Regions from separate parts of the Streptomyces sp. NPDC002499 genome, predicted to be linked through region 2. Evidence: riboswitches for the same ligand, from Rfam matches in the RefSeq annotation. Region 2 holds a riboswitch; each other region holds the start of a gene.
What was found. A riboswitch is a leader RNA that binds a small molecule or an ion and turns the genes downstream of it on or off. The one in region 2 is predicted to bind cobalamin.
Positions count from the first base shown of each region.

Region 1: another riboswitch for cobalamin. It lies ahead of ACWD5F_RS35415 (CbtB domain-containing protein); the one in region 2 lies ahead of ACWD5F_RS39795 (ribonucleoside-diphosphate reductase subunit alpha).
Region 3: another riboswitch for cobalamin. It lies ahead of metE (5-methyltetrahydropteroyltriglutamate--homocysteine S-methyltransferase); the one in region 2 lies ahead of ACWD5F_RS39795 (ribonucleoside-diphosphate reductase subunit alpha).
Region 4: another riboswitch for cobalamin. It lies ahead of ACWD5F_RS27280 (cobalamin biosynthesis protein); the one in region 2 lies ahead of ACWD5F_RS39795 (ribonucleoside-diphosphate reductase subunit alpha).

Region 1 covers NZ_JBSFXO010000014.1:70,710-78,108, reverse strand. The annotation lists gene metE (5-methyltetrahydropteroyltriglutamate--homocysteine S-methyltransferase) at 1-187, shown strand, start outside; gene ACWD5F_RS35425 (histidine phosphatase family protein) at 316-924, shown strand; gene ACWD5F_RS35420 (CbtA family protein) at 1,013-1,765, opposite strand; gene ACWD5F_RS35415 (CbtB domain-containing protein) at 1,788-2,009, opposite strand; cobalamin riboswitch at 2,045-2,189, opposite strand; gene ACWD5F_RS35410 (LacI family DNA-binding transcriptional regulator) at 2,324-3,250, opposite strand; gene purU (formyltetrahydrofolate deformylase) at 3,297-4,202, opposite strand; gene ACWD5F_RS35400 (methylenetetrahydrofolate reductase) at 4,199-5,071, opposite strand; gene ACWD5F_RS35395 (aminomethyl transferase family protein) at 5,101-6,444, opposite strand; gene ACWD5F_RS35390 (extracellular solute-binding protein) at 6,837-7,399, shown strand, end outside.
Region 2 covers NZ_JBSFXO010000016.1:220,846-228,244, reverse strand. The annotation lists gene ACWD5F_RS39805 (putative Ig domain-containing protein) at 1-1,012, opposite strand, end outside; gene ACWD5F_RS39800 (ribonucleotide-diphosphate reductase subunit beta) at 1,258-2,271, opposite strand; gene ACWD5F_RS39795 (ribonucleoside-diphosphate reductase subunit alpha) at 2,271-4,628, opposite strand; cobalamin riboswitch at 4,752-4,880, opposite strand; gene ACWD5F_RS39790 (GNAT family N-acetyltransferase) at 4,945-5,451, opposite strand; gene mctP (monocarboxylate uptake permease MctP) at 5,533-7,161, opposite strand; gene ACWD5F_RS39780 (DUF3311 domain-containing protein) at 7,158-7,399, opposite strand, start outside.
Region 3 covers NZ_JBSFXO010000014.1:78,655-86,053, reverse strand. The annotation lists gene ACWD5F_RS35455 (PaaI family thioesterase) at 1-434, opposite strand, end outside; gene ACWD5F_RS35450 (winged helix-turn-helix transcriptional regulator) at 527-1,012, shown strand; gene ACWD5F_RS35445 (universal stress protein) at 1,129-1,791, shown strand; gene ACWD5F_RS35440 (enoyl-CoA hydratase/isomerase family protein) at 1,843-2,919, opposite strand; gene helR (RNA polymerase recycling motor ATPase HelR) at 3,156-5,321, shown strand; cobalamin riboswitch at 5,418-5,641, shown strand; gene metE (5-methyltetrahydropteroyltriglutamate--homocysteine S-methyltransferase) at 5,814-7,399, shown strand, end outside.
Region 4 covers NZ_JBSFXO010000009.1:441,820-449,218, reverse strand. The annotation lists gene ACWD5F_RS27305 (alpha/beta hydrolase family protein) at 1-418, opposite strand, end outside; gene ACWD5F_RS27300 (class II aldolase/adducin family protein) at 602-1,333, opposite strand; gene ACWD5F_RS27295 (lysozyme) at 1,529-2,359, shown strand; gene ACWD5F_RS27290 (anion permease) at 2,513-3,760, shown strand; gene ACWD5F_RS27285 (hypothetical protein) at 3,794-4,015, shown strand; cobalamin riboswitch at 4,137-4,276, shown strand; gene ACWD5F_RS27280 (cobalamin biosynthesis protein) at 4,378-5,322, shown strand; gene ACWD5F_RS27275 (cobyric acid synthase) at 5,319-6,830, shown strand; gene cobN (cobaltochelatase subunit CobN) at 6,827-7,399, shown strand, end outside.

The DNA of each region.
Region 1 (7,399 bases), on a different contig from region 2:
GCGCGTCCCGAGCACGGAGGAGGCCGCCGACCTGCTCCGCACCGGGCTCAAGGCCATCCCCGTCGAGCGGCTGTGGGTCAACCCCGACTGCGGCCTGAAGACCCGCGGTTGGCCCGAGACCCGGGCCTCGTTGGAGAACCTGGTCGCCGCCGCCCGCACGGTCCGTGAGGAACTGTCCGGGGCCTGATGCCGGGATCCGTCGACCGGGGAGGGCAGTTGGAGAGCCCTCCCCGGTCGGCGCGCGTACGGGCCGTGTCCAATGGAGACCCGTACACCGGACCCGTACACCGTGAACCGCATCAGGAGGAGCCGCCCGTGACCAGCCGTGTCACCTTCATCTCGCCCGCGATGAGCACCTCATTGCGCCAGGCGCGCTTCGACGACGGGGGTTCGATCGAGGCCAGCGGAGAGGCGCGGGCCCGTGCCGCGGCCGGAACCCTGCCCTCGGGTGCGCGGGTCGTCGTAGGCCCCAGTGCGCGCTGCCGTCAGACGGCGACCGCGCTGGGCCTCGACGGGTCCGAGGAAGCGGCGGAGTTGGCGGGGTTGGACGTGGGGCGTTGGCGAGGGCTCACCCTCGCCGAGGTCGGCGCCGGTGAGCCCGAGGCGGTGGCTCGGTGGCTGGCGGACCCGGCGTCCGCTCCGCACGGCGGGGAGTCCGTCGAGGAGTTGTGCGCGCGGGTGGCACGGTGGCTGGAGGCGTCCCTCGCCACGGACGGCCGTACGCTCGCCGTGGTCGAACCGGACGTCGTACGGGCCGTGGTGGTGCACGCGTTGGGCGCGCCCGCGGCGGCCTTCTGGCGGCTGGACGTGCTGCCGCTGACCGCCACCGCGCTCAGTGGGCGGGCCGGCCGCTGGAACGTGCGGATCGGACAGCCGCTGGATACCGCCGAGGCGGCTCAAGTCCCGTCGGCCGGCGGTTCATGAGGCCGCGTCCCGGTGCCGGCGTGACTGACGGAAGAACGCGAGAGGGCCCCGGACGGTTCCGCGGGGCCCTCTCGTCAGGTCGGTCGTGTCAGTGGGCTGCGGGCACCGCCGTAGGCGCCGGGACCCGGGCGGGCTTCGGGTTCAGCAGCCGTTCGGCCAACTCGCCGAAGGCCAGGCCGAATCCGCCCCACAGGGTGATCTGCATGGCCAGCGCGGAGAGCCTGAAGCGCCACAGCACGGTGGCCGGGAAGTCCGCGGGGACCTCGTTGATGACCGGCAGGAACGCGTACGCCAGCCCGATCACCACAGCGAACGCGGCGAGCGCGACGACGGTCGCGTACCAGGTGCCCAGACTCGGTGCGAGCCGCTTGCCGAGGATGGTCGCGGCGACCGCGAGGAGCACGCTGAGCACCATCATCAGGAAGTACAGGGTGGTCCGCTTGCCGATGGTGTCGGGGTCGCCGACCGCCGGCGGGTTGGCCGGGTACTTCAGGAACGGCACGACGTAGACGGCCAGCAGCGCGCAGCCGGAGAGCAGCAGCGCGGTCGCGCGCGGGCTGAACCGGCCGACGCGGCCGAGCGCGAAGCAGAATCCGAGGGCGGCGATGCCGCCGAACGCGACGCCGTAGATCAGGACACCGGTGGCCAGGCCGGCGGTGGACTGCAGGGAGCGGGAGACGATCTCCATCTCGTGCTCGTGGGCGTGCGCGTCCTCGAAGGCGATCGCCTTGTCGACGTTCGGTTCACCCAGGAAGTAGGCGACGACGAGGGCGAGCACGCCGGCGGCGAGGCCGGCGAGCATGCCCCGCACAAGAAGGTTTCGCACCGTTGCGGAGTTCATGTGAGTGCTGGTTTCCCTCGGGTCAGTGGCAGGGGAAGCCGAGCAGGTGACGGGCGTCGTGCACCCACTCGTGGACGTCCGAACCGGACACGAGGGAGGTGGCGCCCTGTTCGGCGCCGACGAAGTACAGCAGGACCAGCATCAGGATGCCGAAGAAGACCGCCCAGGGGACGATCGCGCCGATCGGCAGCTTGGCGGGGAGAACGGGGGTGGTGGCTGTCGGCTGAGCGACATGCTGCGCCATGGCAGGGCCTCCTCTGGGAGTTCGCGTCCCATCTCGGTGGTGCACAGGACGACGGCTACGGGTCTGACTCGCCCCCCTCCGTTAAAGGGGTGGCACACAGTGGCGCGACCGTGCCGGACTCCCACCGGCTTCCGTTTTGGTGTCGTCGATATCAGAGTGACCGTACCGTGTGTCGCGAACATGGCCAATACCGCGCTACCTGGGGTGATGCCGGTCTCGCCCGCCGAGTGACGAGGATCATCGGCCTGGGCCGTCAAATCACCGCGTGGATACGCCGGTTCGGGCGCCGTACGCCCGGCGGTCCCGCGCGCCGGTCACACCGAGGCGCGGACCACGATCCGGCCCCGCACCGGCGTCAGGCCCTCCGAGTCGATGCCGAGGGCGGCCCGGGCGGCGAGCCGGCCGAGGGCTTCGGCGTCGATGTGGACGGTGGTGAGCGCGGGCGTGGTCAGGGAGCCGTGCTCGGTCTCGTCGAAGCCGATCACGGCCATCTCCTCGGGCACCCGAAGTCCGAGGTCGCGCAGGGCGGTCAGGGTACGCAGCGCGATGTCGTCGTCGAAGGCGGCCACGGCGGTCACGTCCGGATGGGCCGCGCGGAACGCCCCGACGGCGACCGCGCCGGCTTCTCGCGGGCGGGGGACGACGAGGCGCTCCAGGGGTGGCAGGCCCAGGCGCCGGGCGGCCTCGCGGGCGAACCCGAGGCGGGCCTCGGTGAGCGGGAAGTCGTGGTCGGGCATGGCCATGGTGATCCGGGTGTGCCCCCGCTCGGCGAGATGGCCGATCTGCAGGGCGGCGTTGGCGGCGAACCCGTTCTCCCAGTCCTCCTCGATGGGACCGTGCTCGCGCATGTAGACCTCGCCGAGTCGCAGCACGGCCCGCGGCACGACGGTGTCGAGGATCTTCTGCGTGGCCTCGGGCGCGGTGTGCCCGTGCCGCACGAGCAGGACGTGGTCGTGGGCCGCCAACTCCTCGTCCAGGCCCCGGACATAGCTCCGGGAGAAGTTGCCCTCCAGACCCTCGTCGACATTGAGGACGACGATGCGCGAGGACCCCTCGCGCAGTGCCCGGGCGATGCCGTGCGGGACGTACCCCAACTTGTGCGCGGCGGCCAGGACCCGTTGTCTGGTCGCCCCGGAGATGGTCTGCCGGGGGTCGTCGTTCAGTACGAAGCTCACGGTCGCCCGGGAGACTCCGGACGCCTCGGCCACGTCGCTCAGCGTCACCCGGCCGGAACGGCCCATGCCGGCACACTCCCGCCTCTGGAACGATTAAGCGCCGGCACTCAGCCTAGGCGAACACGATGGTGTGGTTGCCGTTCCTGACGACCCGGTCCTCGGCGTGCCACAGCACCGCCCGGGAGAGGACCGCGCGTTCCACGTCGGCGCCCCGGCGGGTCAGGTCCGTGGCGGTGTGGGCGTGGGTGACGCGGACGACGTCCTGCTCGATGATCGGGCCCTCGTCGAGGTCCTCGGTCACGTAGTGGGCGGTGGCGCCGACGAGCTTCACGCCGCGTTCCTTGGCCTTGGCGTAGGGCCCGGCGCCGATGAAGGCGGGCAGGAAGGAGTGGTGGATGTTGATGATCGGGACGCCGAGCCGTTCGATGAGGTCGCCGCTGAGGATCTGCATGTAGCGGGCGAGGACGACGAAGTCGACGTTGCCCTTGAGCAGCCGCAGGTGTTCCGTCTCGGCGGCGGACTTGTCCGGCCCCTGGGAGGGCACGTGGAAGAACGGGATGCCGAAGGCGCGTACCTCCTCGGCCACATCGGGGTGGTTGGAGATCACCATCGAGACGGTGAGGGGCAGTTGGCCCTGCCGATGGCGCCAGAGCAGGTCGAGCAGGCAGTGGTCGGACTTCGACGCGAAGATCGCGACCCGCTTGGGGACCGACAGGTCGCGCAGCGTGTACGTCAGACCGAACCGTTCCACGAGGTGTTCGTCGAGGTCCGTCCGCAGGGCGGGCAGCGCGGCCCGGAGGCCGTCGAGGCCGAACACCGTGCGCTGGAAGAAGGCGCCGCCCTGCGGGTTGTCGGAGTACTGGTCGAGGGCGACGATGTTGGCGCCGTGCCCGCTGAGGACCGACGTCACGGCCGCGACGATGCCGGTGGCGTCCGCGCCCTGCACGATCAACGAGGCCTGCTGCGCGGGGTTTTCCGCCGTGCCGGCGCGGGCCGGGGCGTCCTGCGTGAGGGTCATGCCGTGCTGTCCTTCCGGAAGCGGGCGGCCCAGTCGGAGGTGGCCGCGATCCCGCCGAACGTATAGAAGTGGATCTTCAACTCGCCGTGCCGGGCGGGGTCGTGGGCCGCGGCGAGGTCGCGCAGGAAGCGGTCGGGGCCGGCGGTGCCCATGAGGTTGGTCAGGGAGAACCCGTACTTCTTGACGACGGAGGCGCTGGTGCCCACGCCGAAACGGGCCGCGTAGGACAGGAGTCGGCGCGCTCCGGCGGGTCCGGGGACGCCGATCCTGATCGGGAGGTCGATGCCTCGGCTGCGGACCTCCTCCACCCAGGCGAGCACCGGGTCGACGTCGAAGCCGAACTGCGTGATGATCTCGCCGTCCAGGGGGTGTGCGGCGAGGGCCTCGTGCTTGTTCCGCAGCGCGGACCACAGCGTCAGGTCGTCGATCGACGGATGGCCCTCGGGGTATCCGGTGATGCCCACGTGCCGCACGCCGTACTCCCCCAGCAGTCCTGTGTCGATGAGGGACAGCGAGTCCGCGTAGGGGCCCTCGGGGTGTGCCGGATCGCCGCCGACGAGGAACACGTTGTCGGACGTGCCGTCGGCGCGCAGGCCCGCGAGGAACCGCTCGAAGTCGCCGCGGGAGCCGAGGCGGCGGGCGGATATGTGCGGTACGGGGACGAAGCCGAGCCGCTTGACCGCCCGGGCCGCGTCCAGACGCATCGGGAGGTCCTCGTTGCCGAGGAAGGTGATGTTGATGCGGGTGCCCTGGGGGATGCGGTCGCGGGCCTCTTCCAGTCCGGGGACGTCCTTGCCGGTCATCTCCAGGGAGAAGTCCTCGAGCAGCGCGGTGCCGACCGCTGTTCCTGTCGTGCTCGCGGGGTTCATCGTCGTGGGTCTCGCTCTCTGGGCCCGCGTCAGCGGTCGCGGCGGTAGAGGGTGCGCGCGTGCTCGTCGAACGGCGACGGCCGCACGGTGGCACGGATGCGGGGGAAGCCGAGGTCGGCCTCGGGATCGGTGCCGGGACCGGGGTGCTCGCCCCAGACCACGCTCACCTCGGTGCCGGGCACGGCGTGCTCGGCGTCGATCAGGGTCTGGGCGAGGACCGCGCCCACGGGGTCGATCGACGCGCTCTGCATGGTGACGCCGACCAGACCGTCGGCGGACTCCACCCGGTGGCGTGCGTACGAGAGCACGAACCCGGAGTCCTGGCCCTCGCCGATCGCCGCGCGCACGTCGGCGGGGTCGAGGACGAGGGTGACCTTGGTGCGCCGCACCTCGTCCTTGGCCTTCTCCAGGGCGTCCCGGCCCACGAAGTCGTGCCGGAAGGAGATCATCTTGCCGTAGCCGAGTTCGTACGGCGACACGTAGTAGTCCTCGATGTCCTCCGAGAAGTAACTGCCGTTCAGCGGGCGCTTGCCCTCGATTCCGAACAAAGGCAGTTGCCTGCGGTATTCCAGCAGTTCGGGGTCGGTGTAGATGGCGGGCACCGGGGACGGTATCCAGCCGCTCTCGACGCTGGGGGTCGTGTACGCGAGGGCGCCGACCTGGATCAGGCCGAGCGGTTCGCCGACCTTCAGGAACCTCTCGTGCACGTGGGCCGCGTGCTCCCAGGGGCCGATGAACTCGAAGCCGGCCTGGCCCGCCATGCCGTGCCGCAGGGCGCGCAGCGGGCGCCCGTCGAGGACGACCGGGCTGGAGTGGAAGAACTTCGTCTCCGGCAGTGGGCCGCCGAAGGCCCGCTCGGCCAGCTCCACGGCCAGCGGCCCCTGGATCTGGTAGCGGAACAGCTTCGGGTCACCCCCGCCGGGCCGGAAGGCGGAGGAGGGGTCGGTGGCGAAACCGACGTCGTAGCCGCCCTTTTCCGCGTGGTACTGCACCCAGTGCTGGGCGGCGGGGATGCCGCTGAGCAGGTACCGGTTCTCGGCCTCCCGGGCGAGGATCCCGTCGGTGACGATGTGGCCTTGTCGGGTGACCGGCACGTACTGCTTGGCCTGTCCGATCGCGAACCTGGCGAAGTTGTTGACGCCGTGATCGGCCAACACCCGGGTGGCGTCGGGGCCTTCGATCGTCAGGTCGTACATGTGGTGCGAGAGGTCGAGCAGGGCCACGCCCTCGTGCCAGGCGTTCTGCTCCTGCCGCCAGCCCGCGTACTCGCGCGCGACGACCTCGGGGGTCCACGGCTCGGCGCCCGGTCGCCACAGCAGCCTGACCGGCGAGCCGGCCGAGTCGATGCCGTCCTGGAGGGAGGGGGTTGCCATGGCGGCTCCTTCGTGTCGCTGTCCGTCCCGGTGAGGGCAGCTAAATCGTTCTAGTGAAAGCTAACAGGACCGACCCTGCGGGCGGGTGGCTCCGGACGCGCAAGCATTGCGTGCGCTCGGCGCGCCGAGCATGGTCGTTCGCTTCGCTCACCCTCGAAAGTCTTTCGTAACCGGGGCTTTTCTCCTCCTTGTCCCGGAGGTGACGCGCATGTCAGTGTCCCGGTCCAGCAGGCAGGCCGCTGCGGCGGTGCGCACGAAAGCCTTTCGCGCTGCTTTCCGTATCTGCCTTGCGCACCCCATGGCATTGCGAGAGAAAGAGGCAGAGCATGCACGGGACTTCGAGATCGAGAGCTCGGCGCATAGTCGTATCCCTGACCACCGTGTCGGCCGCCGTGGCCATCGCCTCCTGCGGGACGTCGGGGCCGTCCACGACGTCGTCCTCGAAGGGCCTGACGATGTGGGCGCTCAACGACCAGACGATCCTCAAGGAGTCGGTCGACGCCTACAACAAGAAGCACCCGGACGGGAAGATCACGCTGCGGCTGTTCGCCAACGACGACTACAAGCAGAAGCTGCGCGTGGCCTTCGGCGCGAACCAGGCACCGGACATCTTCTTCAGCTGGGGCGGCGGCGCCCTGAACGACTACGTCAAGGCGGGCAAGGTCGACGCCCTGTCCGCGTCCCAGGTCGAGACGGACCGGTTCACGCCGAGCGTGATGCAGAGCGCCACCTTCGACGGCAAGGTCTACGGCGTGCCCGCCAACGGCCTGGCGCCGGTGGTCCTCTACTACAACAAGAAGGTGCTCGCCGACGCGGGCGTCCAGCCCCCGAAGACGTACGACGACCTGCTCGCGGCCGTGAAGAAGCTGAAGGCCAAGAACGTCATCCCGATGTCCCTCGCGGCCAACTCCAAGTGGCCGACGCTGATGTACACGGAGTACCTGCTCGACCGGAC
Region 2 (7,399 bases):
TGCACCCGGTGTCGGTCTGCCAACTCGGCTTGGCGTCATAGGCGGAGCAGCCGGACCCCGTCCCCTCGCTGCTGCTGGTCTTCCACACGGACTCGGTCCAGCCGCGGGAGTTGGAGGACGTGGACAGCGCGGTGCCGCCGACTGCCGTCACGTACTGGGAGGTCGCCGGGTACTCGGCGCCGTACGCCTCGTCGCCCGAACTCACCGTGATCGCGACACCGGGGTGCTTGAAGTACGCGGTGTCCTCGCTGGTCTGGGAGGAGGCCTCGTCGCCGCCCCAGCTGTTGGACACGAACTTCGCGCCGAGCGCGACGGCCTCGTTCTCGGCGGTGCCGAGGTCGGAGTCGTTCGCCGAATTCGCTTCTACGAGCGTGATGTTGCAGTTGGGGCAGACCGCGCTGACCATGTCGATGTCCAGCGCCTCCTCACCCGCCCAACCGGTGTCGTTCGAGGGCAGCGAGGTGGTGGAGCCGGTCTGACTGACCTGCTTGAAGCAGCCGTTGGCCTTCGTGCACGCCGACAGGCCGTACTGCGAGCGGTAAGTGGCCAGGTCCGACTCGGCGTTGGGGTCGTTGTACGCGTCCACGACCGCGACGGTCAGACCGGAACCGCCGGTCGAGGGCAGGTTGTAGGCGCTGTGCAGATTGGCCGGGCTGAGCCCCGAGGGCGCGGCGGCGAGCGCGGCGGCCAGGCTCTGCTTGATGTCGGTACGCCGCTGCGCGAAGCAGGACGCGTGTCCCGGGGCGGCGGTGGCGCACAGGTGCGTGGTCGGCACCTTCTGGCCGGCCTTGCCGGTGGAGTGGAAGGTCTGGCGGGAGGGGGAGGTGAGGGCGGCCGTGTTCTGGGTGACGCGGGAGGTGTGGGGAGCGGCGGACGAGGTGGCCGGGGCGGTCTGCGCCCCGGCGGCCGGTGCCGCCATCAGGCCCGCGACGGTGAGGGCGAAGGCGGGAACGGACAGGGCCAGAAGTCTTCGCAGACTCCGGCGGCGCTTGCTCGGGCGTGACTCACGCATGGGGTACTGCCTCCAACGATGGGGTTTCGGCAGGCCCGTGACGCGCGTAGCGGCGGCAGAGTGCGCAGTCATGAGCATGACATCTCGAACACCCTGTGCTGCCGCTATGCATGGCATGAACAGGACGGCCAGAACGTAACCGGGGGTGAGGAGGCGGAACCAGATGCGCCGGGAGAACTTTGCCGCCGCATAGCAGGTCCATGGACGGCCCATGGAAGCTCCATGGGCCGTCCCAGGACTTGAGGTCAGAAGTCCTCGTCGAGGTCGACCGAGCCCTCCACGGCCACCTGGTACGCCGACGGGCGGCGCTCGAAGAAGTTCGTCAGCTCCTGCACACCCTGCAACTCCATGAAGGAGAAGGGGTTCTCGGAACCGTAGACCGGCGCGAAGCCCAGCCGCTGGAGCCGCTGGTCGGCGACGCACTCCAGGTACTGGCGCATCGACTCGGTGTTCATGCCCGGCAGTCCCTCACCGCACAGGTCGCGCCCGAACTGCAGCTCCGCCTCGACGGCTTCCTTCAGCATGTCGGTGACCTGCTGCTGGAGCTGGTCGTCGAAGAGGTCCGGCTCCTCCTTGCGGACGGTGTCGACGACGTCGAACGCGAAGGACATGTGCATGGTTTCGTCCCGGAACACCCAGTTCGTGCCGGTCGCCAGACCATGCAGCAGCCCCCGGCTCCGGAACCAGTACACGTAAGCGAAGGCCCCGTAGAAGAACAACCCCTCGATGCAAGCCGCGAAGCAGATCAGATTGAGGAGGAAGCGGCGGCGATCGGCCTTGGTCTCCAACCGGTCAAGCTTCTCGACCTCGTTGATCCACCTGAAGCAGAACTCGGCCTTCTCGCGGATGGAGGGGATGTTCTCCACCGCGTCGAAGGCAGCCGCCCTGTCCTCCGGGTCGGGGAGGTAGGTGTCCAGGAGGGTCAAGTAGAACTGGACGTGGACTGCCTCCTCGAAGAGCTGGCGGCTCAAGTAGAGCCGGGCCTCGGGGGAGTTGATGTGCTTGTAGAGGGTCAGTACGAGGTTGTTCGCCACGATCGAGTCGCCCGTCGCGAAGAACGCGACCAGCCGGCCGATCATGTGCTGCTCACCCGGCGTCAGCTTCGCGAGGTCGGTGACGTCCGAGTGGAGGTCGACCTCCTCGACGGTCCAGGTGTTCTTGATGGCGTCCCGGTAGCGCTCGTAGAAGTCGGGGTAGCGCATGGGGCGGAGGGTCAGCTCGAAGCCGGGGTCGAGCAGGTTCTTGGCTTCGGTCGTCATTATTGGCAGGCCTCGCAGGACTCGGGGTTTTCCAGGGAGCAGGCGACCGCGTCGGGGTCAACGGCCTGCTGGACGGGGACGGTTGCTTGGGCCTGGGCGGCGCGGGCGATCCGGGTCGCCGGCCGCGAGCGCAGGTAGTACGTCGTCTTCAGGCCCTGCTTCCACGCGTACGCGTACATCGACGAGAGCTTGCCGATGGTCGGGGTTTCCAGGAAGAGGTTGAGGGACTGGGACTGGTCCAGGTACGGGGTGCGGGCCGCGGCCATGTCGATCAGGCCGCGCTGCGGGATCTCCCAGGCCGTGCGGTACAGCGCGCGGACCTCCGCCGGGATCCAGGCGAAGCCCTGCACCGAGCCGTTGGCCTCGCGCAGCGCCTCGCGGGTGCGGGCATCCCAGACGCCGAGGCGCTTCAACTCGTCGACCAGGTAGGAGTTGACCTGGAGAAACTCGCCCGACAGCGTCTCGCGCTTGAACAGGTTGGAGACCTGCGGCTCGATGCACTCGTAGACGCCGGCGATCGAGGCGATGGTGGCGGTGGGGGCGATCGCGAGGAGGAGGCTGTTGCGCATACCTACCCTGGCGATACGTTCCCGCAGTGCCGCCCAGCGCTCCGGCCAGGTCAGTTCGACGTCGTAGTGGTCGGGGTGCAGGACGCCCCGGGCCGTGCGGGTCTTCTCCCAGGCGGGGAGGGGGCCGTTGCGTTCGGCCAGGTCCGTCGACGCCTCGTACGCGGCGAGCATGATGCGCTCGGCGATGCGGGTGGAGAGGGCCTTGGCCTCGGGGGAGTCGAAGGGCAGGCGGAGTTTGAAGAAGACGTCCTGGAGGCCCATGGCGCCGAGGCCGACGGGACGCCATTTCGCGTTGGAGCGGCCCGCCTGCTCGGTCGGGTAGAAGTTGATGTCGACGACCCGGTCGAGGAAGGTGACGGCCGTGCGGACGGTCTCGTCCAGCCGGTCCCAGTCGATGTCCCGGCCGACCACGAAGGCGCCGAGGTTGACCGAGCCGAGGTTGCAGACCGCGGTCTCGCCGTCGTCCGTGACCTCCAGGATCTCCGTGCAGAGGTTGGAGGAGTGGACCGTGTGGCCCGGCTCGGCGGTCTGGTTGGCGGTGCGGTTGGCGGCGTCCTTGAAGGTCAGCCAGCCGTTGCCGGTCTGCGCGAGGGTGCGCATCATGCGGCCGTAGAGGTCGCGGGCCGGGATGGTCTTGCGGGCGAGCCCGGCGGCCTCCGCCTTGCGGTACGCGGCGTCGAACTCCGCGCCCCACAGGTCGACGAGTTCGGGCACGTCGGCGGGGGAGAACAGCGACCAGACGCCGTCCTCGTTGACCCGGCGCATGAACTCGTCCGGGATCCAGTGCGCGAGGTTGAGGTTGTGCGTACGGCGGGCGTCCTCACCGGTGTTGTCCCGCAGCTCCAGGAACTCCTCGATGTCGGAGTGCCAGGTCTCCAGGTAGACCGCGGCCGCGCCCTTGCGCCGGCCGCCCTGGTTCACGGCGGCGACGGAGGCGTCGAGTGTCTTGAGGAACGGGACGATGCCGTTGGAGTGTCCGTTCGTGCCGCGGATCAGTGAACCCCGGGAGCGGATGCGGGAGTAGGCGATGCCGATGCCGCCGGCGTGCTTGGAGAGGCGGGCGACCTGGTGGTAGCGGTCGTAGATGGAGTCCAGCTCGTCCAGCGGGGAGTCGAGGAGGTAGCAGGACGACATCTGGGGGTGCCGGGTGCCGGAGTTGAAGAGCGTGGGGGAGGAGGGGAGGTAGTCGAGCCGGCTCATCAGGCGGTAGAGCGAGGCGACTTCGTCCAGGGCGCGCGTGCTGTCGTCCTCCGCGAGGCCGGCGGCGACGCGCAGCATGAAGTGCTGGGGGGTCTCGACGACCTTGCGGGTGATGGGGTGGCGCAGCAGGTAGCGGCTGTGCAGGGTGCGCAGGCCGAAGTAGCCGAAGCGGTCGTCGGCGGTGCGGTCGATCAGTTCGTCGAGGCGGGCCGCGTGGACGCGGACGAACTCGGCGGTGCGGTCGGCGATGAGGCCCTCGCGGTGGCCGACGGCGACCGACTCGGTGAACGACGTCACGCCCTGCGAGGCGGCCTCGGCGCGGATGGAGACGGTCAGCAGCCGGGCGGCCACCTGCGAGTAGGCGGGGTCCTCCGAGATGAGACCGGCGGCGGCCTCCGTGGCCAGCTCGCGCAGTTCGGCCTCGTCGGCCTGCGCGGACCGGCCGCGCAGCGCGGCGGCGGCGACCCGGCCGGGGTCGGCGTCGGGGAGGTCGGCGGTCAGCTCGGTCAGGATCCGCAGCAACGCGGTACCGGGGCCGTCGGTCTCCGGCGCGGTGACTGAAGCCGGGTCGGCTGGCGCGATGGTCACGTGGGGCTCTCCCTCGCTGGGCACGGGGGCCAGGCGGAGGGCAGGGGGCAGCCACGAGCGCACGACGGCGTCGCGTCCCCGGCCCATTCCACGAGGCCCGGACGTCATGGCACCCGACCGGCTTGGTCGGGCGCGCTGTCGGCAGGTCCTCGGACTGACGCCCATACGTGTGCGAACACGCATGAGTACACCGTTGCGGGACAGTTCCGGATTCGCACCGGATTCCCCTGCGACGACAGCGAGCATGAGCATACATCTTGTGCTGGGTTGTAGGAGCACCCCTAGATGTTGTGTCGCGCGCCGACTTCGGAGCGTGTCAGAACGTCAACTGATAGGTGAGCAGCACGAAGTCGCCGGCCTCCGGAATGGGGTTCCAGTCCCGTTCCGGGACGCGGACGAAGCCGAGGCGTTCGTAGATGCGGTGGGCGGCGCGCATGGTCGGCTGGGTGGACAGGACGATGCCGGTGCAGTCCTCGGCGGCTCGTGCGCGGTCGACGCAGGCGCGGACGAGTGCCTCGCCGGCGCCCCGGCCGCGGGCCGCCCGGTCGACGGCGAGCATGCGGATCTCGGCCTCGGTGGGGCCGGCCCGCTCGGCCATGTGCGTGCCGGCCGTGACGAAGGTGACCCCGCCGAGGATCCGGTCCCCGTCCGCGGCGACCAGTACGTCGGCGACGGCCGCCCGCTTGGCCACGTCTTTGAGCTCGCCGAGGTACCAGTCGCTCTCGCCGAAGGTCAGCAGGTCGTCCTGGAGGTAGGCCTGGGCGGTGATCTCGCCGAGGGTCTCGTATTCGGTGGGGTGCGCTGCCCGGATCACGATGTCCATGCAGGCGAGTGTGCCCGACGGGTACGACAACGGGCCGCCGGATTTTCTCCGGCGGCCCGATGACCCGTTGACCGGGAGCGTCTAGTGCGAGGTCCCCGCCGTGGCCGGCGGCAGTTCCACCTCCACGCCCGGGTCGCCCGCGTCCGCGGTGTAGTCGCCCGGCTGCGTCTCGTCCACGCCCTCCGGGGCCTTCAGTGCCTTCAGGACGAAGGTCAGGACCACCGTGACGACGACGTTCAGGACGAACGCCGTGAGGCCGATGTAGCCGATCTCGCCGATGCCGGGGATCTCCTTGGAGGAGCCGCCGAAGTGCTTCTGGGTCGGGGAGGCGACGCCGTACGCGGCGGCCGTGCCGTAGATCATGCCGACCGCCCAGCCGGCGAGCAGGGCCCAGCGGTGGAACCAGCGGGTGAACAGGCCGCCGACCAGGGCCGGGAAGGTCTGGAGGATCCAGATGCCGCCCAGGAGCTGGAAGTTGATGGCGACCGTCTTGTCCATCGTCAGGACGAAGACCAAGGCGCCGACCTTCACCAGCAGGGACACCAGCTTGGAGACCTTGGTCTCCTGGGCCGGGGTGGCGTCCGGCTTGATGAAGTCCTTGTAGATGTTGCGGGTGAAGAGGTTCGCGGCCGCGATGGACATGATGGCCGCGGGCACCAGTGCGCCGATGCCGATCGCCGCGAAGGCCACGCCCGCGAACCAGTCCGGGAACATGTCCTCGAACAGCTGCGGGATCGCCAACTGCCCGTTGCTGACCTTCACTCCGGCCGCGATGGCCATGAACCCGAGCAGCGCCAGCAGGCCGAGCATCAGTGAATACAGCGGCAGGATCGTGGTGTTGCGGCGGATCACCTCACGGCTCCTGGAGGAGAGCGTCGCGGTGATCGAGTGCGGGTACATGAAGAGCGCGAGCGCGGAGCCCAACGCCAGGGTGGCGTACGTCCATTGACCCGCCTCGGCCGGCGCGAGGGCGCCGCGCGGCTTGCCGGTCGCCGGGTTGGTCTGCGCGAACGCCTCGCCGGCCTTGGCGAAGATGTCGTCGAAACCGCCCAGCTTGATCGGGATGTAGATGATCGCCACCGCGATGACGATGTAGATCAGCGTGTCCTTCACGAACGCGATCAGCGCGGGCGCGCGCAGTCCCGAGGAGTAGGTGTACGCCGCGAGCACGCCGAAGGCGATCAGCAACGGGAGGTCCTTCACGAACCAGTTGGTGTCGTCACCCCCGCCGACGCCCATCACGTCCAGGACCGCCTGGATGCCGACGAGTTGGAGCGCGATGTACGGCATCGTCGCGAGGATGCCGGTGACGGCCACCGCGAGCGAGAGGCCCTTCGAGCCGAACCGGCCGCGCACGAAGTCGGACGTCGTCACATAGCCGTGCTTGTGCGAGACCGACCAGAGGCGGGGCAGGAAGGTGAAGATCAGCGGGTAGACGAGGATCGTGTACGGCACCGCGAAGAAGCCGGCCGCGCCGGCCGCGTAGATCGCCGCCGGGACCGCCACGAACGTATACGCCGTGTAGAGGTCGCCGCCGAGCAGGAACCAGGTGACCCAGGTGCCGAACGACCGTCCGCCCAGGCCCCATTCGTCGAGGCTGGCCTCGTTCTCGGCCCGGCGCCAGCGGGCCGCCAGGAAGCCGACGACCGTGACGGCCACGAAGAAGAAGATGAAGACGGCGAGCGCTACGCCGTTCACGCCGTCGTTCACTTGGCGGCACCCTTCGTGCGGGCGCGCTGGTCACGCTGCCACAGCTGGTACGCGGTCATGGTCAGCGCGGTGGAGATCAGCACCCACAGCATCTGGTACCAGTAGAAGAAGGGGATGCCGATGAACGTCGGGTCGGTCTTGGCGTAGGAGCCGACCCAGAGCATCGCCACGAACGGGGCGATCAGACAGAGGGCGATCACCACGCGGACCGGTGTCACCACCGGTGGTTTCACTTCGG
Region 3 (7,399 bases), on a different contig from region 2:
TTGGCATCGAGCAGGGTCGCCTCGGCCAGCGCGGTCTGGCGCCCCCGGTTGACGATCGTGCCGACGGCCCGCACCCGGCCCGTGTCCACGGTGATCCGGCGCAGGAACTTCACGGTCAGATCCAGCGAGGTGTACCCCATGCCGACGGGGAGCGTGGACTGCACGGCACAGCCCGCGGCGGAGTCGAGGAGGGTGGCGTAGACACCGCCGTGCACGCTGCCGATGGGATTGTAGTGCTCCTCCCCCGGCAGCAGCGAGAACACGGCCCGGCCCTCGGCCACCTCGTCGAGCGTGAAGTCCAGCGTCGCCGAGACGGGCGGCGCCGGCAGCCGGCCCTCCTGCACGGCACGCAGGAGGTCCAGGCCGGAACCGTGCCCGACCGCCGCCGCCGTGATCGCGGGGTCCTCCCACTCGTACGTACGTGTACGTCCCATGTCGTGCCGCCTCCCAGCTGACTTCGTCATTCGAAGCTAGCGGGATCGTCAGCTGACTGTCAATGTCGAAGCCAGGCATCTACGATGGCGGAATGGAGTGGCTCGACGTCAGTACCGAGAACTGTCCCGTCCAGCGCACGCTCGACCTGGTCGGCGAGAAATGGACGCTGCTCGTGCTGCGCGACGCGGCGATCGGCGTCCGCAGGTTCGAGGAGTTCCGGCGGCACATGGGGTTGTCGGAGGCGGTCCTCAGCGACCGGCTGCGCAAGCTCACCGCAGCCGGGATCCTGCGGACCGTCCCCTATCAGGAGCCGGGCAGCCGGGCCCGCAACGAGTACCGGCTGACCCGCAAGGGCTGGGACCTCTGGCCGGTCCTGGTCGCCCTGCGCCAGTGGGGCGACACCTACGACCCGGACCCCGCGGGTCCCGTCCTGGACATGCGGCACACCGACTGCGGGGGGCCGGTACGCGTCGTCGTCGAGTGCGCCGACGAGCATGTCCCGCTCACGCCGAGGGACGTGACCGCGCGGCCGGGGTCCGGCGCGCGACCGTATCGGAGCTCGGTCGGGTCGGAGTGAGACACGGACGTTGACCGTTCGGCCTCTGTCCGCGAGGAGGAAGGCGAGGCAGGCTGGTGCACAGGGGATGCGACATCCCCCTTGTGCGCCAGTCTGTGCCAGAGAGGCGAACGGCCATGGAGCAAGTGATCGTCGCGCGTACCGACCGATCGACGGGCAGCCGGGACGCGGTCGAATGGGCCAGCCGTGAGGCACTGCTGCGCGGCCTGCCCCTGTGCGTGCTGCACGATCCCCAACCGGACCCGGCCGAGGCCAAGTTGGTCGTGCTCGGCATGCCCCGGGCAGTCTCGCAATCGCCTCTTCCGGCGAGCGTCCGCACTTCGATCACTCCGGTGGTCCTGGTACCGGAGGACGACGGCCAGACCTTCGGCCGCCCGTCGGGCGTCGTCCTCGGGATCGACGCCCACGACCCCGCGAGCGCGGCGATCGACTTCGCCTTCGACAGCGCACGGCTGCGCGGCACGCGCCTGCATGCCGTCCACGCCTGGCAACTCCCCCCGAGCGCGGCCGAGTTCCCGTTCGCCGTTCCGGAACAGGACCGCGCCACGTGGGAGGACCACGAAGTCCAGCTCCTGACCGACGCGTTGCGCCCCTGGCGGAGCAAGTACCCGGACGTTCCCGTACTCGAGGACGTCGTCCTGTTTCCGCCCGCCGAAGCCATGCTCCACCACTCGACGAACGCGGCGCTGGTCGTGGTGGGGGCGGGCGGCGAGTGGGGGGACGTGATCAGGGCGCTGCTGCGCGACACGATGTGCCCGGTCGCGGTGGTCCGCCGGTAGCCGGTGCGGTCCAGGCCGCCTGTGCCTCCCCGGGACGCGTCCGGTACGCGGCTAGGCCAGCCCCAGTTCCCGGTCGCCCAGCGCCTCGAAGAAGCGCTCCACGTCGGCGTCGCTCACCTCGGCGAGGGTGGCCGGGGACCAGTGCGGGTTGCGGTCCTTGTCGATGACCTGGGCCCTGATGCCCTCCACCAGGTCGGGGGCGGTGAGGGCCGCGCAGGAGACGCGGTACTCCTGGTCCAACACCCGCTCCAGGGAGTCGAGTCGCCGGGCTCGGCGCATGGCGGCGAGGGTGACCTTGAGGGCGGTGGGCGACTTGGTGAGCAGGGTCTCCGCCGTCTCCTTCGCGGCCGGGTCGCCGTGCGCGAGGAGCCGGTCGATGATCTCCTCCACCGTGTCGGCGGCGTAGCAGGAGTCGATCCACTCCCGGCGACCCGCCAACTCCCCTTCCGGGGACGGAAGTACATGCCGGTCCAGCGCTTCACGGACGGGCAGGTCGGCGAGATCCCCGACGAAGCCCGGGAGTGAGTCGGAGGGCAGGTAATGATCCGCCAGCCCGCACAACAGGGCGTCCCCTGCCCCGACTTGCGCGCCCGTCAAGGCCAAGTGGGTGCCCAGCTCTCCCGGGACACGGGAGAGGAGATACGTGCCGCCCACGTCCGGCACGAACCCGATGCCCGTCTCCGGCATGGCCACCCGTGAGCGCTCGGTGACGACGCGGACACTCCCGTGTGCTGAGACACCGACCCCGCCGCCCATCACGATGCCGTCCATGACAGCGACGTACGGCTTCGGGTAACGCGCGATACGGGCGTTCAGGTGGTACTCGTCCCGCCAGAAGGCGGCCGACGCGGTACCGTCGCCGTCGCGGGCGTCGTCGTGGACGACCCGGATGTCACCGCCCGCGCACAGGCCTCGCTCGCCCGCACCCGTGATGACGACGGTCTCGACGGAGGGGTCGGACTCCCAGGTGGTCAGGGCCTCGTCGATGCGGCGGACCATCGCGTGATCCAGGGCGTTGATGGCCCTCGGGCGGTTGAGGGTGATGTGGGCGGCCCGGCCGGCGGTGGTCAACAGCACGGATTCGCGCATGGTCTCCTTGGTTCCTTCCAGAAGCCGCTGGACCCGCAGGTCACGGACGATCTTCTGGACACCGTACGCGGAGACGGACAACACAAAGGCAGGGAGGTCCCAGCACTCCCTGCCACTAACAAGCTATAGCGCACGGGGGGCCTTGCGGCAAGGCCCCCTTCGTGGCGCACAATCACCGACCTGGGCCAAAAGGTGCCCATAGCCGCGTGAACCGCATGGGCCCGTCGAGCCGACGCCCAGCCACACCCCGCATTCGGAGCCTCGGAGCCAACGACGTGAACCCCCTCACCACCAGCGCGTTCGACCTTCCCGACCGCCTCTCCGCGAAAGCCGACCCGGCCCTGATCTCCGGCGACGAGAAGCATTTCGTGGCCATCGCGGAGTGCCTGGAGGAGTCGATCGCGGAGCTGACCGAGCGCCTCGACACCGCGCGCAAGGCACCCGGCGGCCTCGGCCGGGAGGCCATGGACCGGGACACCGAGGTCCACCAGGTGACCGCCCGCCTGCGCACCCTGCGCCGCTTCGGCCTGGATCTGTGCCTGGGGCACATGGTCCTCGCGGACGGCTCCGAGCCCGTGTACGTCGGACGCCTCGGCCTCACGGACAGCACGGGCCGTCGGCTGCTGCTCGACTGGCGCTCCCCCGCGGCCGAGCCGTTCTTCGGCGCCACCCACGCCAACCCGATGGGTCTGGCGAGCCGCCGCAGGTATCGCTGGACGGAGGGCCGGATCGGCGACTACTGGGACGAGGTGTTCACCGCGGACGGATTCGCCGGGCATGCCGCTCTCGACGACCAGTCCGCGTTCATCGCCAGTCTCGGCAGCAACCGGTCGGCGCGGATGCGGGACGTGCTCGGCACCATCCAGGCCGACCAGGACGCGATCATCCGCGCGGGATCCCGCGGCACGCTCGTCGTGGACGGCGGTCCGGGTACGGGCAAGACCGTCGTCGCCCTGCACCGGTCCGCCTACCTCCTCTACTCCGACCCCCGTCTCGGGCACCGCAGGGGCGGCGTCCTGTTCGTGGGTCCGCACCGGCCCTACCTGGACTACGTCTCCGACGTCCTGCCCAGCCTCGGCGAGGAGGGCGTGCAGACCTGCATCCTGCGGGACCTCGTCGCCGAGGGAGCGGCCGCGAAGGAGGAGAGCGACCCGGAGGTGGCCGCCCTCAAGTCGTCCGCGGACCTGGTGAAGGCGATCGAGAGGGCCGTCAGGTTCTACGAGGAGCCGCCCGCCAAGGGGATGACGGTCACCACCCACTGGTCGGACATCCCGCTGAGCGCCGACGACTGGGCCGTGGCGTTCGACGCGGCGGAACCCGGCACCCCGCACAACGAGGCGCGCGAGCAGGTCTGGGAGGAGCTGCTCACCCTCCTGATGGAGAAGCACGAGGGCGACGCCCCGACCACCCTGCTGCGCAAGTCGCTGCTGCAGAACCGAGCGCTGCTGACCGCCTTCAACCGCGCGTGGCCGCTGCTCGAAGCGGACGACCTGGTCGGCGATCTGTGGACGGTCCCCGCCTATCTGCGGATGTGCGCTCCCTGGCTGGACCGCGACGACGTGCAGAAGCTGCAGCGCGCGGAGGCCCAGGCCTGGACGGTGTCCGACCTCCCCTTCCTGGACGCGGCACGGCAGCGGCTCGGCGACCCGGAGGCGGCGCGGCGCGAGCGTCGGCACAAGGCCGTCCTCGCCGCGCAGCGCGAGCGCATGACCCAGGTCGTCGACAACCTGATCGAAGCGGTGTCCACCTCGGGCGACGACGGTGACGAGGGCATCGGCCTGGTGAAGATGCTGCGCGGGGAGGACGCCCAGGTCAGCCTGGTCGACGAGGCCGAACTGACCACCGTCGACCCGGACCTGCTGGCCGGACCGTTCGCGCACGTCGTCGTGGACGAGGCGCAGGAACTGACCGACGCGCAGTGGCAGATGCTGCTGCTGCGGTGTCCGTCCCGGAGCTTCACCATCGTCGGCGACCGCGCCCAGGCCCGGCACGGGTTCACGGAGTCGTGGCAGGAACGGCTCGAACGCGTCGGGCTCAACCGGATCGACGTGGCCTCGCTGAGCATCAACTACCGCACGCCGGAAGAGGTCATGGCGGAGGCCGAGCCGGTCATCCGGGCCGCGCTCCCGGACGCCAACGTGCCGACCTCCATCCGCAGCAGCGGTATCCCCGTCGTCCACGGCTCCGCCTCGGATCTGCCCTCGGTCCTCGACACCTGGCTCGCGGCACACGACGACGGGATCGCCTGCGTCATCGGCGATCCCACGTTCCGGGCGACGTCCCGCGTCCGCTCACTGACTCCCGAGTTGTCGAAGGGGCTCGAGTTCGACCTGGTCGTCCTCGTCGACCCCGAGAAGTTCGGCGAGGGCATCGAAGGAGCGGTCGACCACTATGTGGCGATGACCCGGGCGACCCAGCAACTCGTCGTCCTCACCAGCTGACAACCCCGCCCACGACCAGGGCTGATCCGGTCCCGGGTGGGCCGGATCACCCTCCGGACGGTGGACGCGGCGCTTCGGTCCGCCGCGCCACCCCGTAGGCTGGCCCGTGCAGCTGGTTCGCCCCGTCCGCCAGGCGGGATGCGTCGCAAGAGGGAACCCGGTGGGAATCCGGGACTGCCCCGCAGCGGTTAGCGGGAACGACCGCCGTCATACGCACTGGGCCCACGGAGGGCTTGGGAAGCGACGGCCAGTAGGAGTCCGCCGGGAGACCGGAGGACGTGCCCGCGAGTCCGAAGACCTGCCAACTGCCCGCGTACGGCCGAATCGTGCGCGGACATCCCGGTGACCTCGTGGGCGGGTCGGCGTACATACCAGGCGGACGACCGCGCAGTTCCACTGCCGCACGGGGTCGGGCCCGCCCGGTTTCGTCACCCTTCGCGCTCGCGTCCCGTCGCCGGGATCTCAGGGATCCATCTCGCGAAGGAGATCTCCGTGACCACCAAGACCGCAGCCGCGGCAGCGCGGGCCACCGTGTACGGCTACCCCCGCCAGGGCCCGGACCGGGAACTGAAGAAGGCCATCGAGGGCTACTGGAAGGGCCGCGTCACCGCCGACGCCCTGCGCGCCACGGCCGCAGAGCTGCGTGGCACCAACTGGCGGGAGCTGGCGAAGGCCGGCGTCGACGAGGTGCCGACCGGCGACTTCTCGTACTACGACCACGTCCTCGACACCACCGTCATGGTCGGCGCCGTCCCCGCCCGTCACCGCGCGGCCGTCGAAGCGGACGCCCTGGACGGGTACTTCGCCATGGCGCGCGGCACCCAGGACGTGGCGCCGCTGGAGATGACGAAGTGGTTCGACACCAACTACCACTATCTGGTGCCCGAGTTGGGCCCGGACACGGTCTTCGCCGCCGACTCGACCAAGCAGGTCGCGGAGTTGGCGGAGGCGCTGACCCTCGGGCTGACCGCCCGTCCGGTGCTGGTCGGCCCGATCACGTACCTCCTGCTGGCCAAGCCCGCCCCGGGCGTACCGGCCGACTTCGACCCGCTCACCCTGCTCGACCGACTGCTGCCGGTGTACGCCGAGGTCCTCGCCGACCTGCGGGCGGCGGGCGCCGACTGGGTGCAGCTGGACGAGCCCGCCCTGGTCCAGGACCGCACCCCGGCCGAGCTGAACGCCGCCACGCGCGCCTACCGTGACCTCGGTGGCCAAACCGACCGGCCGAAGCTCCTGGTCGCCTCGTACTTCGACCGGCTCGGCGACGCGCTGCCGGTGCTGGCCAAGGCGCCGGTCGAGGGGCTCGCCCTGGACTTCACCGAGGCCGCCGCGGCCAACCTCGACGCGCTGGCCGCCGTGGGCGGGCTGCCCGGCAAGCGACTGGTCGCCGGTGTGGTCAACGGCCGCAACATCTGGGGCAACGACCTGTCGGCGTCCCTCTCCACCCTCGGCACCCTGCTCGGCCTCGCCGACCGGGTCGACGTGTCGGCCTCCTGCTCGCTGCTCCACGTACCGCTCGACTCCGCCCGGGAGCGCGACATCGAGCCGCAGATCCTGCGCTGGCTCGCGTTCGCGAAGCAGAAGACGGCCGAGATCGTCACCCTCGCCAAGGGCCTCGCCCAGGGCACCGACACGATCGCCGCCGAACTCGCCGTCAACCGTGCCAACCTGGCCTCGCGTGCGGGCTCGCCGATCACACACGATCCGGCGGTACGGGCCCGCGCCGCCGCCGTCACGGACGCCGACGCCCGCCGTTCGCAGCCGTACGCCGAGCGCGCCGCGGCCCAGCGTGCCCACCTCGGGCTGCCGCTGCTGCCGACCACCACGATCGGCTCCTTCCCGCAGACCGGTGAACTGCGCACCGCCCGCGCCGACTTGCGGGCGGGCCGGATCGACACGGCCGGCTACGAGGAGCGCATCAGGGCCGAGATCCAGGAGGTGATCTCCTTCCAGGAGAAGACCGGTCTGGACGTCCTGGTGCACGGCGAGGCCGAACGCAACGACATGGTCCAGTACTTCGCCGAGCAGCTGACGGGGTATCTGGCCACGCAGCACGGCTGGGTGCAGTCCTACGGCAC
Region 4 (7,399 bases), on a different contig from region 2:
CGGTGACCTCGACGTCGGCGTGGTCGAGGCCGAGCGCGGTGCCGGGGTCGCCGACGTGCACGTTCGGGGTGAGCCAGACCTTGTCGCCGGGTTCGAGGGTGCCGTGCGTGACGCGTTCCAGGCGGCGTACGACGGTGTCGGCGGTGTGGGTGGCGCTGTCGAGGACGGGGCCGACGACCGCGTGGCTGTCGTCGCCGGCCAGGCCGTAGGTACCGGGGCGCAGGGAGGCCAGGGCCCGGGTCAGGGCGATCTGGCCGGCCGCCGTGGCATGCACGGTGAGCCGGGGTTCGGTGGGCAGCGGTCTGCCCGGCGGCGCCTTGAGCGCGGCGTCGCTCGCGAACCGGCCGGCCGCGACGGACGCTGCGCCGGCGGCCAGGGCTACGGTGACGGCAGCGGCCGTTGCTTTGACTGTGCGCACCCGTCCAGTGTCCTGGCGGAGCCGGTCACCGGCCAGCCGGAAGGAGGGACGGGTGACATCTCCTGCGAGCCGGTCGCTCTCACGAGGAGGCTCGGTCTCGGCTTCAGCCGCAGGCTCATGACCACCCCCGGCCCCAGCCTCAGCCCCAGCCCCAGCCCCAGCCCCAGCCCCACAGTCGCCGTTTCACCCCCGCTGCCCATACCCCCGCAGCCTCTCCCCCACCTCCGCCAGCTGCTCCCCCGTGAGGAGCGTCGGTGACAGGCCCGGTACCGAGGACGCCGTCAGCCACAGGCGGCACATCCACTCCAGTTGGGCCGTGCGGTCGTAGGCCTGGTCGAGGGTCGTGCCGTGGGTGACCGTGCCGTGGTTCTGGAGGAGGCAGCCGGAGCGGTCGGTGAGGGCGCGGAGCATGTTCTCGGCCAACTCGTCGGTGCCGTATGCCGCATAAGTCGCGACTCGGACCGGTCCGCCGAGGGCCGCGGCCATGTAGTGGATCACCGGGAGTTCGGGGACGAGCGTCGAGACGGCCGTCGCGTGCACGGCGTGCGTGTGGACGACGGCGTGCGCGTCGGTCGTGCGGTACACGGCGAGGTGCATCGGCAGTTCGCTGGTCGGGATCAGGGTGCCGAGAACCTGCCGGCCGTCGAGGTCGACGCCGGTCACGTCGTCCGGCGTCAGCCGGTCGTAGGGCACGCCCGACGGTGTGACCAGCACGGTGTCGCCGACGCGCACCGAGACGTTGCCGGAGGTGCCGACGACCAGACCCTCGGACACCGTGCGGCGGGCCGTCGCGACCAGCGCCTCCCAGGCTTCGGCCTCATCCGCGTGCACGGCTCTCCCCCACGCCTCCGGCACGCCCTGCGCACCGCCCCGTTCGTCCCGCCCGCCGCGCCCGTCCCGCCTCTGCTCAGCCATGGCGCGATCCTGCCAGCCGCGCCCCTCGGCCGCCGCCGGGTCGGGGCACTTTAGGGCGGAACTCGCACCTCCGGAAGATCGCCTATGCGGACATACCTCTTACGGGTCGCGCTTGGCCGGGGAGCGCCGAGCGCACGGGGATCTTCCAGTAATCTCCGGGTGTTTTGTCTGCACGTCGCCATTCCGGGGGGACATATGGCCCGTGACCACACACCGTTCCGCGCGCCCGTCCGCACGCCCTTCCGCGCGCCCTCTCACGCACCTCTCCACGCACCTCTCCACGCACCGCTCCGCGCGCCCCACCACCGCCGCAGCCGCCTGATCGCGGCCTGCGTGGCCGCGCTGGCCGTCGGGGGCAGCCTGCTCGCCGAGGTTCCCGCCTCCGCCGCGAGCCTGCCGAAGGGGCACGACGTCTCCTCGCACCAGAGGAACGTCGACTGGGCCGGCGCGAAGGCCAAGGGCGCCAAGTTCGTCTACATCAAGGCGACCGAGTCGACGACCTATCAGAACCCCTACTTCGGCCGGCAGTACGACGGTGCGCGCGACGCCGGCATCATCCGCGGGGCGTACCACTTCGCGCTGCCGAACAAGTCGTCGGGCAAGGCGCAGGCGGCGTACTTCGTGCGGCACGGCGGCGCCTGGACGGCGGACGGCAGGACGCTGCCGCCCGCGCTCGACATCGAGTACAACCCGTACGACTCCAAGAAGAGGTGCTACGGACTGAGCAAGGCGGCCATGGTCGGCTGGATCAAGTCGTTCAGCGCCGAGGTGCGGCGGCTGACCGGGCGCCTGCCGGTGATCTACACGACCGCGCACTGGTGGAACCTGTGCACCGGCGGCAGCGACGCGCTTGCCGCGAACCCGCTGTGGATCGCCCGCCACGACTCCGCGGACACGGGAGCGCTGCCGGCCGGATGGTCGTACTGGACCTTCTGGCAGTACGACAACAGCGGCAGCCTGCCGGGTGATCAGAATCTCTTCAACGGGACCCGGACCCAGCTGAAGAGGTTCGCCCGGGGCTACTGAGCCATGGGGCGCGGGGGTCGTCGAGGTCGCCGGGACGGATCGGTGCGGCGACCCCCCGTTTCATACACCACCAAGCCCCCCTCAGTTCACTTTCCGTTCATTCAGGTTGCCTACGTTCAAAGGACCGATGACCTCGAACGATTGCCTGGGTAAATGGAAAACTTCTCGCTGATCCTCGCGATTGTGGTCGTAACCGCTCTCGCGTTCGATTTTACGAACGGTTTTCACGACACCGCCAACGCGATGGCCACCACCATCTCGACCGGTGCGCTCAAGCCCAAGGTGGCGGTGGCGATGTCCGCCGCGCTCAACCTGGTGGGCGCCTTCCTCTCCGTGGAGGTCGCCAACACGATCTCCAAGGGTCTCGTCGACGAGACCGGCATCCGTCCCGAGGTCATCTTCGCCGCCCTGGTCGGCGCGATCCTGTGGAACCTGGTGACCTGGCTCGTCGGACTGCCGTCCAGTTCCTCGCACGCCCTGATGGGCGGTCTGATCGGCGCCACCATCGCCTCGGCCGGCACCGGTGCGGTGCACGGCGACGCGCTCGTCACCAAGGTGCTGCTGCCGGCGGTCGCCGCCCCGATCGTGGCCGGTGTCGCCGCGCTGCTCGCGACCCGCCTGTCCTACCGGCTCGGCAGGAAGGCCGACGGCAAGGCCGCCGCGAAGGGCTACCGCGCCGGCCAGATCGCCTCCGCCGGACTGGTCTCGCTGGCCCACGGCACCAACGACGCGCAGAAGACGATGGGCATCATCACCCTCGCCCTGGTCGCCGGCGGCGCCGTGGCCCCCGACTCCGACCCGCCCACCTGGGTCATCCTCTCCGCCGGTCTCGCCATCGCGCTGGGCACCTACCTCGGCGGCTGGCGGATCATCCGCACCATGGGCAAGGGCCTGACCGAGCTTCAGCCGCAGCAGGGCTTCGCCGCCCAGACCAGCGCGGCGACCGCCATCCTGGCCTCCTCGCACCTCGGCTTCTCCCTCTCCACCACGCACGTCGTCTCCGGCTCGGTGATGGGCGCGGGCCTCGGCCGCAAGGGCGGGGTGGTCCGCTGGTCGACGGCGACCCGCATGTTCGTCGCCTGGGGCCTGACCCTGCCGGCCGCCGCCCTGGTGGGCGCGCTCGCCGAGTCCGTCACCGACCTCGGCGACTGGGGCACGGCGGTCGTCGCCGTCTTCCTGATCGCCTCCAGCGCGGCCATCTGGAAGCTCTCCCGCCGCGAGGTCGTCGACCACAGCAACGTCAACGAGACCGAGGAGCCGCCCGGCGTGGTGACCACGGCGATCGCCGCCGTGACCCCGCCTCCCGCGGGCCCGGTCACCGACGACCTGACGGCCACCATCCCGGCGCCCGCGGCCCCCGCGGCCGATCCGGCCGCCCCGTCGGCCGCCCCCGCTCTCTGATCCCCGCCCACCGGTAACGAAGGAATCACCAGCATGCACATCGACTGGGCGGCCCTCGGCTCCGTCTTCGGCGTCAGCCTCGTGGTCACTGTGGGCCTCGTGGCCCTGTTCACCCTCGGCGTCGCGGGCCTGTCCCGCCAGGAGAGGGCGACGGCCCAGGGCGGCTCGGCCACCCTCGCGGTGACCGGCGCCTACGTCTGCTTCGCGGCGTGCGCGGCGGCTGTGGCGTACGGGATCTCGCTGATCGTCGCCTGATCCCCCGACTCGTCCCCGCCTGATCCCCGCCTGTTCCTCGACCGATCGTCCGCCGACCTCCGACGGGCCCTGTGTGGGCCTCAGCACACTCTCCCGTCGCAGGTCAGCGGCAAGTTGACGGTTCTTCCAGGCCCGTGGTGGACTGCCGGGGCCAAGTACGGCGGCAAGAGAGGAAGCCGGTGTGATTCCGGCGCGGTCCCGCCACTGTCACCGGGGTAGGTAGTCCCGGGAGCCAGGAACTCTCGCCGTCGCTCTCTTCGAACCAGGGCGCGGACACCCTGAGTGAGGACAATTCGCCATGCGCGGCCGCCTGTTGAGGTCCATCACCCGAGCTCTGCCCGACCCGACGGCCGGCTGAGCCGATGCGTGCCGATCGCGTCTTCGCGTACGGCGCCACCGCCGGCCTCCTCGGTGACCATCTGCTCGGCGATCCGCGCCGCGGCCATCCGGTCGCCGCGTTCGGCCGGGCCGCCGGTGCCGTGGAGCAGGTGCTGTGGCGCGACCACCGCGGCTGGGGCGCCCTGCACACCGCCGTGTGCGCGGGCGGCGCCGTCGCCCTCGCCGCCGCGGCAACGTCCGCCGTACGCCCCTCCCGTACCGCCTCCGTCGCGCTGACCGCCGCCGCCACCTGGGCCGTCGTCGGCGGCACCTCCCTCGCCCGCGAGGCCGGGGCCATCGGGCAGGCTTTGGCGGCCGGGGACATCGAGCGCGCGCGGGCCCGGCTGCCCCATCTCTGCGGGCGCGACCCCCAGGCCCTCGACGCCGACGGGATCGCCCGGGCCGTCGTCGAGTCCGTCGCCGAGAACACCTCCGACGCGGTGGTGGGCGCGCTGGTGTGGGGCGCGGTGGCGGGCGTGCCGGGCCTGGTCGGCTTCCGGGCCGTGAACACCCTCGACGCCATGGTCGGGCACAAATCGCCCAAGTACCGCCGCTACGGCTGGGCTTCGGCCCGCCTCGACGACGTGGCCGGCTGGCCGGGGGCGCGGCTCACCGCCGTCCTCGCGACCGTGGCGGGCGACGATCCGCGCGGGGCGGTACGCGCCTGGCGCGCCGACGCGGGCAAGCACCCGAGCCCCAACGCCGGGCCCGTGGAGGCCTCGTTCGCGGGGGCGCTCGGGGTGCGGCTGGGCGGAACGCTGGCCTATGGAGGGCGAGTCGAGCACCGGCCCGTCCTCAATGGCGCCTCGGGGCGCGCCGTCGTCACACAGGACATCGAGCGGGCCGTACGGCTGTCCCGGCGCGTCGCTCTGCTCGCGCTCGGCGTGAGCGTCGCCGGGCGGCTGCTCGCGAAGGGGCGCAAGTCATGAGCGGCGGCGGGCTGTTGGTCGCCGGGACCACCTCGGACGCCGGCAAGAGTGTCGTCACCGCCGGGATCTGCCGGTGGCTGGTGCGGCAGGGCGTGAAGGTCACGCCGTTCAAGGCGCAGAACATGTCCCTCAATTCGTTCGTGACGCGCGAGGGCGCGGAGATCGGGCGGGCGCAGGCCATGCAGGCGCAGGCCTGTCGGATCGAGCCGACCGCGCTGATGAATCCCGTGCTGCTCAAGCCCGGTGGCGAGCGGAGCAGCCAGGTCGTGCTCATGGGCAAGCCCGTGGGCGAGATGAGTGCGCGTGGCTACCACGGCGGGCGGCAGGAACGGTTGCTCGGGACCGTGCTCGACTGTCTCGCGGAGTTGCGGGGCACGTATGACGCGGTGATCTGTGAGGGGGCCGGCAGTCCTGCCGAGATCAATCTGCGGCGGACCGACATCGTGAACATGGGGATCGCGCGCAACGCGCGGCTGCCCGTGCTCGTGGTGGGCGACATCGACCGCGGGGGCGTCTTCGCCTCCTTCTTCGGGACGGTCGCGCTGCTCAGCCCGGAGGATCAGGCCCTGATCGCCGGGTTCGTCGTCAACAAGTTCCGGGGCGATGTGTCGCTGCTGGAACCGGGGTTGGAGATGCTGCACGGCCTCACCGGGCGGCGGACGTACGGCGTGCTGCCGTTCCAGCACGGGCTCGGGATCGACGAGGAGGACGGGCTGCGCATCTCGCTGCGCGGGACCGTCCGCGAGTCCAACACCGCGCCGCCGGTCGGCGAGGACGTGCTGCGCGTCGCCGTCTGCGCGATCCCGCTCATGTCCAACTTCACGGACGTGGACGCGCTGGCCGCCGAACCGGGCGTCGTGGTGCGGTTCGTGGACCGGCCCGAGGAGCTGGCCGACGCCGATCTCGTCGTGATCCCGGGGACCCGGGGGACGGTCAAGGCGCTGGAGTGGCTGCGGGAGCGGGGACTTGCCGACGCCCTGGTCCGCAGGGCCGCCGAGCAGCGGCCGATCCTCGGTGTCTGCGGTGGTTTCCAGGTCCTCGGCGAGCACATCGAGGACGAGGTCGAGAGCCGGCGCGGACACGTGGACGGACTCGGGGTGCTGCCCCTGCGGGTGCGGTTCGCGCGCGAGAAGACCCTCACCAGGCCGGTGGGCGAAGCCCTCGGCGAGCCGGTCGAGGGGTACGAGATCCATCACGGGGTCGCCGAAGTCCTGGGAGGAGAAACCTTCTTGGACGGCTGCCGGGTCGGTCAGACCTGGGGGACCCACTGGCACGGCTCGCTGGAGTCGGACGGGTTCCGGCGGGCGTTCCTGCGCGAAGTGGCGGCCGCCGCGGGGCGCCGGTTCGTGCCGGCCGCCGACACCTCCTTCGCCGCGCTGCGCGAGGAGCAGCTCGACCGGCTCGGCGACCTGATCGAACAGCACGCGGACACGGACGCGCTGTGGCGGCTCATCGAGTCCGGCGCGCCGCAAGGACTGCCTTTCATTCCACCGGGAGCGCCCGCATGAGCACAGTGTTGTTGTTGTCGACCGCCGACACGGATCTGCTGGCGGCGCGTGCCGCCGGCGCCGGGTACCGGATCGGCAACCCGAACCGGGTGGATGTCGAGGGCGAGTTGCCCGCGCTCGTCGAGGGTGCGGACATCGCCGTCGTACGGCTGCTCGGCGGCAAGCGCGCCTGGGAGGACGGGCTCGCCGCGCTGAAGGCGTCCGGGATCCCGACGGTGCTGCTCGGCGGGGAGACCGTCCCCGACGCCGAGTTGATGGCCGAGTCGTCGGTGCCGGCCGGTGTGGTGGCCGAGGCGCTGCGGTACCTCGTCGAGGGCGGCCCGGAGAACCTCTCGCAGCTGGCCCGGTTCCTCTCCGACACCGTCCTGCTCACCGGCGAGGGCTTCGAAGAGCCGCGGAAGATGGCCGAGTTCGGCGTCCACGGCGAGCGCGCCTTCGTCGAGGGCCGGCCGACCGTCGGCGTGCTCTTCTACCGAGCGCATCACCTCTCCGGCAACACCGCCTTCGTGGACACCCTGTGCGACGCGATCGAGGCGAAGGGCGCCAACGCCCTTGCCGTGTACTGCGGT